DNA from 2 places in the Pedobacter sp. KH_004 genome. Region 2 is predicted to be linked to the other one. Evidence: riboswitches for the same ligand, from Rfam matches in the RefSeq annotation. Region 2 holds a riboswitch; the other holds the start of a gene.
What was found. A riboswitch is a leader RNA that binds a small molecule or an ion and turns the genes downstream of it on or off. The one in region 2 is predicted to bind cobalamin.

Region 1 (6,461 bases), 1.7 Mb from region 2:
TAAAATGGGCTGTTCTTTCATCGCAACCTACCCAAACACCGGTTACCAAATCTTTGGTTAACCCCATATACCACGCATCAACATAATCTGATGAAGTACCGGTTTTTCCACCAATTTGGTTATTCTTTTTAAATAGATTTGGCCATTCCCACAAAGCTTGAGAGGTGCCTCTTGGTTCTTCCATGCCTCCACGGAACATGTAGGTCATTAACCAGGCGATCTCTTCAGATAATACTCTTTTGGTTTTAGGCTTAAATTCTTCGATGATATTATTATCAAGATCTGTAATTTTTTCTACCAAAATCGGATCAGTTTTTATGCCCTTATTCATGAATGTGGCATAAGCTTTTACCATTTCATAAACCGTAACATCGTTTGAACCCAAACTTACCGATGGAACAGATTCCAAATGACTATCAATACCACACTCGTGAGCATATTTTACCACATTATCCCATCCAACTTTTTCAGTTACTTGCGCTGTAATGGTATTTACAGATCTGGCCATTGCCCAACGCAAACTCATTTCCTGATAAGTAACACTGTAGTCGGCATTTTTGGGCTCCCAATATTTGGTTTCGCCTTTATCTTTATATTCAATTTTAACAGGTTTGTCTGTGAATTTATCGCAAGGACTCATTCCTTGCTCTAGCGCTGTTAAATATGCGAACGGTTTAAATGTAGAACCAGCCTGGCGTTTAGCCTGATTAACGTGATCGTATTTGAAAAATTTGTGATCGATACCACCCACCCAAACCTTGATTTTTCCACTGGCTGGTTCCATCGTCATCATACCAGTGTTCAATATTTTGCCGTAGTAACGGATAGAATCAAAGGTTGAAAACAAAGTATCGCGATCACCTTTGTAGGTAAAAATTTGCATTCTTTTCTTCTTGTTGAAATAAGCGGCAACCGAATCTGGTTGATTTGGAAATTTTTTCTGAAGCAAGGCATAAATAGGGAGGTTTTTCATTGCCCGGTCCGGATAATCTACTTTTTTCTTTTCAGAGTCGTACCAGGGATCTTCATTGCCCCAAACGCTGTAGAACCTGCGCTGTAAGGTTTTCATCTGCTCTGCAACAGCTTCTTCAGCATATTTTTGCAGTTTCGAATCGATGGTGGTATATATTTTTAAGCCATCTTCATTTAAATCGTATCCATTATCGGTACACCACTTCTCCAGATATTTTGATACTGCGGCACGCAAATAGGAGTCGCCATCGCTTCCGTCTTCCATTTTACCTTCTTTAAGTTTGATGGGCTCTTTCGAAAGTATGGCCAAGCTATCCTTGCTTAGTTTATTGTTTTTATTCATCTGACTCAATACCACATTTCTGCGTACCAAAGCTTTTTCTGGATTTTTGGTTGGGTTATAAAGGCTGGTTCCTTTCAGCATACCGACAAGCATCGCAGCATCAGTGGTAGCTAAATCTTTAGTTTCCTTATCAAAATAAATTCGAGCAGCGGTCTTAATTCCGTAAGTATTATTACCGAAAGAAACCGTGTTCAGGTACATGGTGATGATGTCATTTTTAGAGTAATTAGATTCAATTTTTACAGCAGTTAACCACTCTTTAAGCTTTACAATAAGCGTTCTAACAAGGGGAATTTTCACTAAAAAACCTTGCGATTTATTATACCTGGTTCTGTATAAATTTTTGGCCAGTTGTTGAGTAATGGTACTGGCACCACCATCTTTACCCATTCCAACAACAGCACGCCCAACAGCTTGAGCATCAATCCCCCAGTGTTTATAAAAGCGAACATCTTCGGTAGCTACCAAAGCATTAATTACACTTGGCGCAATATCACTGAAACTTACCGGAGTACGGTTTTCCTTGAAATATCGACCAATCAGTTTTCCATCACTTGTATATAATTCAGACCCTACACGCAATGTAGGCGTTTTGATATCCCGATAACTTGGAGAATAGCCAAACAACCACAAAAAATTGAGTTGAAGGGCAGAAAAGAAAATAATGATAAAGAATATTAAGATTGTAAAATAACGTAAGTACTTGTTTTTTATCTCTTTGAACATATTGAACGTGCTGATAATTTGGTAAATGCTGTGGCGATAAATATAAAAAACTCTGTATGCAAATTAACGTTTTTAATTTACTAATTTTTTAGTACTATATTTAAAACATGGGTTCTGGATTAATCCGAAACTGTATATTGTGACATGCTAATTACGATCAAAAATATTGAGAGATTAAGATAGGTACTGAATCAATCACCAAAAAAATATGGTATAAAAATGAAAAACGAATTTAAGGAGCTAATTGTACAGGGCGATAAAAAATTTTCGATTAAAAGTGCGAAAACTGATTTTACCGGTGGATACAATAAAGAAACGGCCAAAGATGCATTGATAAACTCAAAAATTGAAGTCAATCATTTACAGGAAAAATTATATGCATCAGCAACGCATTCTATACTCATTATTTTTCAGGCGATGGATGCTGCCGGGAAAGATAGCGCCATTGAACATGTAATGAGTGGATTAAACCCGCAGGGGTGCCAGGTTTTCAGTTTTAAAGTGCCAACATCCGAAGAATATAAACATGATTTTTTGTGGCGACACATCAAAGCATTACCAGAACGCGGAAGAATTGGGATTCATAATCGTTCGCACTATGAAAACGTATTGGTTTGCAAGGTTCATCCGGAATATATTTTGAGTGAAAGCCTCCCAGGTTTTGATGAGGTAAAGAAAATCAATAAAAATTTTTGGAAGAAGCGTTATGAAAGCATCAAAAATTTTGAAGAACATCTGGCTGCAAATGGAACAGTAGTGCTTAAATTCTTTTTGAATGTGAGTAAGGATGAACAGAAACAACGGTTTTTGGATAGGATAGAAGACCCTACCAAAAATTGGAAGTTTTCTTCTGGTGATATTAAGGAAAGAGCTTTGTGGGATGACTATACGAAGGCTTATGAAGACGCCATTAACGAAACAAGCACGGAAGAATCGCCATGGCACATTATTCCAGCAGATAAAAAATGGTTTGCCAGATTAGCGATTAGCGAAATAATTGCCGACAAATTGAAAAGCCTGAACATCAAATTTCCTGTTCTGGACGAAATTGAACAAGGTAAATTGATGGAAACTAAAACGGCTTTACTAAGCGAATAATTCTACCTGCTTGAACGTGGCAACTTCTTTTTGGTCATAAAATTGAATGAAATGAGATTGCCATTAAATCAAGAACAGTCTTACATAACAGCTAAAATACATTAGCTCTTACTGATAATTCATCTTAAATTTAGATAAATCTGGTTTAGGCTTTTTACGACTGGTTTCCATTTCGTAAATCGTTCGCCCCAAGTTCTTCATGAATGGAAAGCACACCGTATCATATTCATATTTGTTGTCGTTATAAATCCCATCTTCGTTACTCTGTACAACGGCGGTAAGTAAATATTCGATTCCATTTTTAAAGTCTACGAAATAGGAGTTATCTATAATGTAGCCATAACTGTCGCCATATTTGTTAAAAATTCTGATGTTTGGATCTGGAGTTACATTTTTCTCTCTACCGTAATAAAGCATTTTAGCATATGTTGGCCAAAATTCCTTTTCATCATATTTTGGATAATCACTTTCTGTTGGATATTTGCTCATGTAAGTGTAGATCAATTTATAATCTGCAGCGGTAAGGTTAAATCGTTCATGAGCCTGTAAAGCTTCTGGAAACATTAGTTTTTGCATTAAACGATGTTGATCATTGATGGCAAATGCGTTCTTATTGGCTAAACTAAAAGGTTTATTTACCAGTTTATCTGCGCTATCTAAATAACCTTTACCCATTACCAAGTTAGTTAAGTTCAATTCGTATTCTTTCGGATCGTATTGCGCTTCTTGCTCATATACCAAACGGTCGTTATTGTAAAAACGAATTGGGTTGGTATGTTTAGCGGTTTCTCCCGCATCGCCTATGGCCAAACGGTTCAAAATTCGGCTATCTCTAAAACCATATTTTTTAAGTTTATCATTAATTTCAGCACGTCCGATAAACTCAAACAACCTATTGAAGGCATCATTATCGCTGGTAAGCAAAATCTTTTTAATAAAATGTTCAAGGGTTGGAAGACCATTTTCCGCACTGCCATCTTTTTCAACTTTAGTTTGTCCACGGAAAGCGCTATCGGTTATCATAATGCTTTTCACAGTTAAGCCTATGCTTTTTAATCGGTTTACTTTTTCCAAAGCAAAAATAACAGCCGCAAGTTTTACGGTGCTTGCAGGATAGAAATAATGGTGTGGATCTAAATTAAAACTGTAGCTCTTAAAACGTGGTTTGTTTTTAACATCACGGGTAATCTGGGTGTATAAAATCTGAACCTGATTTTTATCTCGATGGTTAAGAACAGAACCAAATAATTCCGGCTTTGATTCCATTAACTTTTTAAGCATTATAGTATCAGTTTTTTGAGCCATAACGACAGAATAGTTTAATAAAAGGGTGATCAAAAGTAGGATTCTCATTATTTTGGTTTTGATATTTAAAGTTAAACTTTTGATTGAAGAAATGCTTTCTCCATCATCCATTTTACAACTTGTTTAATTTTGTTAGCTTTGCGCCGCTTTTGGTTTCTGTGTTGTCACAGAATTAAAAGGGAATTTGGTGTAAATCCAAAACTGTCCCGCAGCTGTAAGCTCTATAATGATTTTTAATTCTACGCCACTTTTCTAGTCATGGAATGGGAAGGCTAAAAATCGGGAGTAAGTCAGAAGACCTGCCTTTAGCATATAATTTCATAGCTTTCGGGGATTGAAGCTTGGATTGAAGTACTTAGCGTTTTCGTATTTTCATTTCCTTTTCTATCTGCTGGCTGTGGGCAAAACTCACAATCAAATGAACAAAACAAAAATTTTAATTGCCGCAGGCTTAGGTTTGGGGCAAATCGCAATTGGTGAATCAGTTAAGGCACAGGATACCTTGAAACTGAAAGATGTGGTAATTTCTGCCACCAAGAATGATCAAAAACAATCACAAACAGGTAAAGTGGTTAGTATCATCAGTAGGGAAGTATTGGATCGCAGTCAGGGCAAATCTCTTCCAGAATTGATTAGCGAACAAGCCGGTATTATTGTAGCAGGTTCAGGAAGTAATCCTGGTGCTAACAAATCAGTTTTTTTCCGCGGAGCGGGAAGTGCTTACGCTGTTGTATTGATTGATGGAATCGTTCAGAATGATCCCTCGGGAAACGGCGGCGCTTTCGATCTTCGCCTTTTTGCTATCGATCAAATCGATCACATTGAAATTCTACGAGGCGGCCAGTCTACTATTTACGGCTCTGATGCCATTGCTGGGGTAATCAATATTATCACCAAAAAAGGCGGACCAAAAGGCAATACAATTTACGGTGTAGCCAGTGCAGGCAGTTACGAGGCTTATAAAGGTACAATTGGCTTAAATGGCAGTGTTGATGCTTTTACCTATAATATAAACTACACCCATCATAAAACGGATGGGATATCTGAAGCAGCAAACCCAGTGGAAAATAATACAGCGTTTGATAAAGATGGCTTTAAGACAGATGGGGTAAATGCAAACTTCGGAATAAAGTTGGATCAACATTTTTCTGTTAATCCTTTTATCAGATATTTTGAAGGTAATTACAAAATTGATGAAGCTGCTTTTACTGATGGAATAGCAGCCAACCATTCACTGCTGAAAAATTTTAGCGGGGGTGTAAATTCCAAATACGAGTTTGGAACGGGCAAGATCAATTTAAATTATAGTTACCAAAGCACTTCGAACAATACCTTAAGTAGTTTTGACGGTTTTCCATATGAAAGTGTTGGTGCTGGAAGAATAAGTTTGCTTGATTTATTTTATAACCAAAAGCTTGGAGATAAACTCGATTTATTGGTAGGCATTGATAACAGGGTGATGAGGCTATCCTCGGCAGGCAACAAACCGGAGAGTAATATTTTTGCCGCTTACGGCTCACTCTTTTTGCATGATCTAAGTATCTTCAATTTAGAAGTTGGCGGTCGCTATAACAAACACGAGCAATATGGTGAAAACTACACTTACACCATTACACCGAGTATTAATGTAATTAAAGAACTAAAATTATTCGGTACGGTTTCAACAGCTTTTAAAATTCCAACACTGAATATGCTGTTCGGGCAATACGGATCAAATTTAAACCTGAAACCAGAAAAGTCTCAGAACTATGAAGCTGGTTTTAATCTAAGTTTAGCTGATGATAAATTCTCGTTGCGTGGAGCGGCTTTCAAACGCGATTTAACAGATGCGATCATTTACGATTTCGCAGTTGGGTACATTAATCAGGAAAGTCAAAAAGTAAGAGGTTTTGAAATTGAGCCAGCAGTTAAAATATGGAAATTTACCCTTAATGGTTATTATGCTTTTACTGATGGAAACGAGTATAACAGTGTAAATAATAAAGTGGAAGATTTTCTTTTTAGAAGACCTAAACAC
Region 2 (6,461 bases):
CATATCCATTTCTAACTTTGTTAACGCTTCGGCAAATTCTGGAAACTGTTTTTTTGCCCGCAAAACCTGCTGAATTTCATCGTCGGTAGCCACTCCCATAACATAGGTTTCCATTAGGCCGCTATCTATCAATTGTTTAATTTCCACGAGCTTTCCTGATTTTATCTATTGATGATTTCAACTGGGTACGCAATATATTTTCACTCTTATTTAACAAATCTGCAAGTTGATTGATAGACTTTCCTTGATAATAAACCATTTGGAAGATATATTGCTCCTCCTCATCCAGCAGATTTAAATACTCATTATTCGTGGGATTACCGTTTAGTTTTTCATTATTTAGAGAAGAAAATTCGGGCAATTTAAATCTTGCAAATTGCCTTAACTGCAACCAGGAAGTAGGCTGGCCATTTGTTTCCAATACAAATGCAGAGATAATTTTAACTAAAATTTCTTCTGATCTTCGATGATCTTGAACCGTACCTCTTATAAAACCTAAAAGCATTCCAGCATACTTATCATATAACTGATGAATATCCTTCTGGTTACCTTTTGGGATGTTTATCGCAACTTCAGACATTTACTAACGGGAGTGATTAAATATAATTGCAAGATAAGCGCAAAAATTAGAAATGCTTTCAATTAATAAAAAATTAATCAGTTTTTCGTGATTTTTAGATGTTTTAAAGTCAGAATAAGTTAAATTTTAATTCCGTTTTAACTTGTGGGAAAAAATTTGTTCATTAATTTAGCCTCACCAATTTTTTATAGCGATGAGAATAGCAACCTACAATGTAAACGGCGTAAATGGGCGCTTACCAGTTTTATTAAAATGGCTCGAAGAAACGAAGCCTGATGTAGTTTGCTTACAAGAATTAAAAGCGCCTGATGAGAAATTTCCCGAAGAGGCTATCCTCGAAGCCGGCTATAACGCTATCTGGCATGGACAAAAAAGCTGGAATGGGGTGGCTATTTTATCTCGTGGACATGAAATAAAGGAGCTTAAACGGGGTTTGCCTGGTGATCCTGAAGATTTGCACAGTAGATATATTGAAGCCATGATCAATGGGGTTGTGGTAGGCTGCTTGTATTTGCCAAATGGAAATCCTGCGCCAGGGCCAAAATTTGACTATAAATTGGCTTGGTTTGAACGGTTAAAACTCCATGCAGCGAAACTCTTAGAATTTAATTTACCCGTAGTGCTTGCAGGAGATTACAATGTGATGCCGACTGAATTGGACGTTTATAAACCCGAACGATGGGTTGATGATGCACTTTTCAGGCCAGAAGTGCGTGAAGCTTTCCATAACTTGGTAGCACAGGGTTGGACAGACGCCATTAGAAAGCTCTATCCCAAAGATGTGATCTATACATTTTTCGATTATTTCAGAAATGCCTACGGCCGTAACGCCGGTTTACGCATTGATCATTTTCTTCTGAGTCCACAATTAGAAAGTAAACTTTTAAGTGCGGGAGTAGATAAGCATGTTGGGGGCTGGGAAAAAACAAGCGATCACTGCCCGGTATGGATCGAAATTAGTGATGTAGAAAAATAAGCGTCTGCAAAGTAGCTTTCCGAATTTTTGAGCTTGTTAAAATTGATTAATTAACAAACTTAAAAGTTCAAATTTTATGCGGGCATCAAACGCTAGTGCCTCGAGATAGTTGGTTCCCAACAACCGCAAGAAATATTTACTATCTGAGAAATTTAAACAGCGACTAAACTTTTCTAAAATCTTTTCAAAATTTGGCTACCTTTGCCATGCTTTTGGTTTCCGGTTAACACCCGGAATTAAAAGGGAATTTGGTGTAAATCCAAAACTGTCCCGCAGCTGTAAGCTCCATTAACGGATTTTCTATTCTTTAAGCCACTGCCCGGATTTCGAGGTGGGAAGGCAAGAAAACCGGGAGTAAGTCAGAAGACCTGCCTCTTGCAATATTTCATAGCTTTCGGGGATTGAAGCTAGAGATGAGGTACTTTCGGTATTCCGTATTTTCATTTCTTGTAATTCTGTTTGCTGTGGGGATTAAACTCACAACAAAATGTTTAGGTTTCTACATGCCTTCAACGGCATCAAGTATTATCTTTTCCTACCGTTCATTTTCTGGACAGGCATTCTTATGCCTCAATCTGCTCTTGCTCAAACTGACTCGTTAAAGGCAAATATTTTAAAAGAGGTCGAGATTCGGCACCAGCGAAAATTACTATCAAATATTTCCCCAACACCCTTGCAAATATTAAGCGGAACGGCATTAAGAAAATTAAATGCGCTCTCTGTTGCTGATGCCATCAGATACTTTTCTGGAGTACAATTAAAAGATTACGGTGGCATTGGCGGCTTAAAAACCATTAACGTTCGCAGCATGGGTAGCAACCATACAGCGGTTTTTTATGATGGGATACAATTAGGAAATGCACAAAACGGGCAGGTAGATTTGGGTAAATATTCTTTGGATAACCTCGAAGAAGTTTCGCTTTACAGCGGTCAGAAAAGTGACATGCTAATGCCAGCAAAAGCATTCGCATCTGCCAGTTCGCTTTATTTAAAAACGCAAAGTCCTGTATTCGATATTGGCCAGCGCCGAGGTTTAAAGTTAAGTTTAAAGGGCGGCTCCTTTGGCTTGTTCGATCCATCGGTTGTTTTTCATCAACGTTTAACCGACCGTTTATCGTTAAGCCTAAACGCAGAGTTGATTCATGCGGATGGAAAATACAAATATCGGTACACCAATAGTGTTTATGATACTACAGTAGTAAGGCATAACGGTGATATTGTTGCCAAAAGATTTGAAGCATCCGTGTTTGGTAATACCGCCGATAGCAGCAAATGGCAACTAAGGATTTATAATTACAATAGCGAGAGGGGTTTGCCCGGCGCTATTGTGGCCAATAAGTTTGATTTTAGCCAGCGTCAATGGGATGATAATTTCTTTGTTCAATCCTCCTATCAAAGCAAAACAGATCAAAGATTTCAATTCCTGGCAAATGCAAAATATGCTTACGATTTTATCCGGTATCTGGATCCGGAGCGGGTTTCACTCTTTGGCGCTTTAGATAATCGTTATGCCCAGCAAGAAATATACTTCTCGTTAGCCAATCAATATCAGATTCTTAAATTTTGGGATATTTCCTTATCAACCGATTACAGTTATCAGCAGTTAGATGCCAATCTGGAAAACTTTGCCTATCCTAAAAGGCAGACTGCTTTAATCGCTCTTGCTTCAAAATTAAACTGGCAACGCCTCAGTATCCAAGGTAACGTGTTGGCAACGTTGGTTAATGATCAGGTGAAAACCAATTTCTCAGCTGGCGATAAAACAGAATATACACCCACAATTATGGCTTCGTGGCAGCCTTTTAAAAACAACGATTTCCGACTAAGGGCTTTTTACAAATCTATTTTTAGGATGCCAACCTTTAATGATTTGTACTACACGCTGATTGGGAACAGTAATTTGAGTCCTGAATATACCAAGCAATACGATTTAGGTTTCACTTATTCCAGGTTTTTTGAGGCCGTTAAACTCACTCAAGTTTCTATCCAAACAGATATTTATTACAACACCGTACGCGATAAAATTATTGCCATTCCTACGCTCAGTCCCTTCAGGTGGAGCATGGTTAACCTTGGTAAAGTAGAAATCAAAGGTTTGGAAACCAACATCCAAAGCAACTGGAATTTTAATGGTTTCGTTTTGAATACGAAATTTAATTATACCTATGAAAAGGCCATCGATATTACTAAGAACAGTACAGTTTACGGTCAGCAGATTCCTTACATCCCATTGAATAGCGGCGCGTTAATGCTGGGCTTAGACTATAAAAATATCAGTTTCAATTACAGTTACATCTACACCGGCGAACGTTATAGCCAAAAGGCAAACATCCCGGTAAACTATGTAGAGCCATGGTACACACATGATTTGGCTGTCAGGTTTGCTTTCGATTACGCAAAAGTAAATTATAGTATTGCTGCAGAAGTGAATAATGTATTTAATCAATACTACGATGTGGTACTCAATTACCCTATGCCTGGAAGAAATTTCAGGATCACACTCATCACCAAATTTAATTAACATAAAATGAAAAAATTGCTATCAATTAAAGTATTAACTGCAGTTTGCCTCACTACAATTTTGTGGTCTTGCAGGAAAGATAAAGGCGTTACCCCTGAAGAACAAACCCAACTTCCTGGGCAGGACATTACAGCTGTAAATGGGCTATATGTTTTAAACGAAGGAAATTGGGGTTCGAATAAAGCCTCAATAGATTATTATGATTATGCTACGGGCGTTTATAGGAAAAATATTTACGGGCAAGCAAACCCATTTGTAACATTAGGTTTGGGCGATGTAGGGAATGATATCAAAATTTATGGTTCTAAGCTTTATGTAATTGTAAATGGATCTGGAAAATTGGAAATCCTTGATGTTAAAACTGCAAAAAAATTAGCTCAGGTAGATATTCCGAACTGTAGGTATCTTACATTTTATAAAAACAAAGCATATGTAACTGCTTACGAGGGTTTTGTTGCTGTTGTTGATACGGCAACTTATAAATTGGATGCTAAAATTACAGTAGGACGTGAGCCAGAAGAGATGGCAGTTGTCGGCGATAGACTTTATGTAGCCAATTCTGGAGGTTATACCAGCAGCAATTACGAGCGAACTTTGTCTGTTGTTGATCTGGCAACCAATAAGGAAATCAAGCGCATTGATGTTGCCATCAACCTTCACCGTGTAAAAGCAGATCAATATGGTGATTTATATGTTACTTCCAGAGGAAATTATGGTGATATAAAATCGAATTTGTATGTGGTTGATACGAAGACGGAAGCGGTAAAAAAGAAGTTCGATATTGAAGCAAGCAATTTCGCAATTGATAAAGATTTTGCTTACATCATTAGCACCGCCTGGAGCAATGCAACCATGTCTAACATAATTTCTTATTCAAAAGTCAATGTGAAAGATGAAACCATTATTCCAGGCGGCTTCATTAGTGATGGCACTGAGAAAGAAATAGTAATGCCTTACGGAATTGCAGTTGATCCCATCTCATCTGGCGTTTACATCACCGATGCAAAGGACTATGTTACGCCAGGAACATTATATTCCATTGATAAAAATGGTAAAAAGAAGTTTTCTGTATCCACAGGAGATATTCCAGCTCACCTGGTTTTCTACACTAAATAATTTAATAATCAATATATAATAATGAAAATTAACAATTACCTAGTTGCAGTATTAATGGTTGCAACACTATTTTTCGGTTGCAAAAAAGATGCAGAAACTGCTCCTGATGGAAAAATGGGGATCACTGAAAATTCCCTCACTGGAAAAGTGAATGCGAAAACAGAACTATATGCAGTTTCGAATGACGGCAGAGGCTTTCAGCACGAATGGAAACTGGATGGAAAAATAGTAAGTACCGCTTATAATTTCGCTTTTACGCCCACTACTTCTGGCACATATGTTATCGAATACAAAGGTTATAATGGGGCAGGCAGTTTTTCGCATACCTATACGATTAGTGTTCCAGTGCCTGTAGTTGCGGCAACGCCAACCAGCAGCAAATTTATCAGTAAAGTTTTCGAGTATGCACCAGCACCTGGTCAGCACATTAACAATGCAAGTTTAGGCTCGCCAGAACAAGCGCAAAAATTGGTTGGAAGTACAAACAACATGGTTTCTTTGGGTGGTTTTGGCGGTTACATTATTTTCGGTTTCGATCATTCTGTTGTTAACCAAAACGGCTCAGATTTGGCCATTTACGGAAACCCTTTCGGTCCGCCGTATGCTTTTGCAGAGCCTGGTATTGTAATGGTAAGTCAGGATAAAAATGGTAATGGTTTGCCAGATGATGAATGGTTTGAACTGGCTGGAAGCGAGTACGAAAAGACAACTACTATTAAAAACTATGAAATTACTTACACCAACCCAAAAACTGCTGCAAATGTAGCTTGGACAGATAACCAAGGCAATAGTGGTGTTGTAAATAACAGTGCTAAACGCATCAATTTTTATCCTTTGTTTGCTTCCAATCAAGATAAGATTACCTTCAAAGGAACATTACTGCCGTCCACACTAAATACTTCGGGTATTGTTACCAATGCTGCCTTCGATTGGGGATACACCGATAGCTATTCAACTGGCGATGATTATAAAACCAAATTGTACAATAGTTTCGATATCGCTTGGGCGGTTGATGCCGCAGGTAAAAAGGTTAGCTTAAGTACAATTGATTTTGTTAAAGTTTACACAGCGCAAAATGTAAACGCTGGCATTCTTGGGGAAATATCTACCGACGTTAAGGGGGCAACCGACTTGAATATCAAGTAATTTTTTTACGTTTCTCATCAATGACAAGGCGCTGCTTATGGAAACATTTGTAGCGCTTTTGTTTTTACACGGAAACCAGTTATTTAGTTCTTTTCAAAGTATAATGATTTACTATTTTTACA

Region 1: it holds a riboswitch for cobalamin, as region 2 does, so the genes downstream of both, AC3ITD_RS07290 (TonB-dependent receptor plug domain-containing protein) here and AC3ITD_RS14755 (TonB-dependent receptor plug domain-containing protein) in region 2, are expected to answer to the same signal.

Annotation. Positions count from the first base shown of each region.
Region 1 is NZ_CM174519.1:1,733,627-1,740,087, forward strand. It holds gene AC3ITD_RS07275 (transglycosylase domain-containing protein) at 1-2,041, opposite strand, end outside; gene AC3ITD_RS07280 (polyphosphate kinase 2 family protein) at 2,261-3,139, shown strand; gene AC3ITD_RS07285 (serine hydrolase) at 3,248-4,492, opposite strand; cobalamin riboswitch at 4,578-4,765, shown strand; gene AC3ITD_RS07290 (TonB-dependent receptor plug domain-containing protein) at 4,863-6,461, shown strand, end outside.
Region 2 is NZ_CM174519.1:3,463,996-3,470,456, reverse strand. It holds gene AC3ITD_RS14770 (hypothetical protein) at 1-147, opposite strand, end outside; gene AC3ITD_RS14765 (RNA polymerase sigma factor) at 137-580, opposite strand; gene xth (exodeoxyribonuclease III) at 774-1,556, shown strand; cobalamin riboswitch at 1,753-1,946, shown strand; gene AC3ITD_RS14755 (TonB-dependent receptor plug domain-containing protein) at 2,044-4,077, shown strand; gene AC3ITD_RS14750 (YncE family protein) at 4,084-5,193, shown strand; gene AC3ITD_RS14745 (PKD domain-containing protein) at 5,215-6,339, shown strand.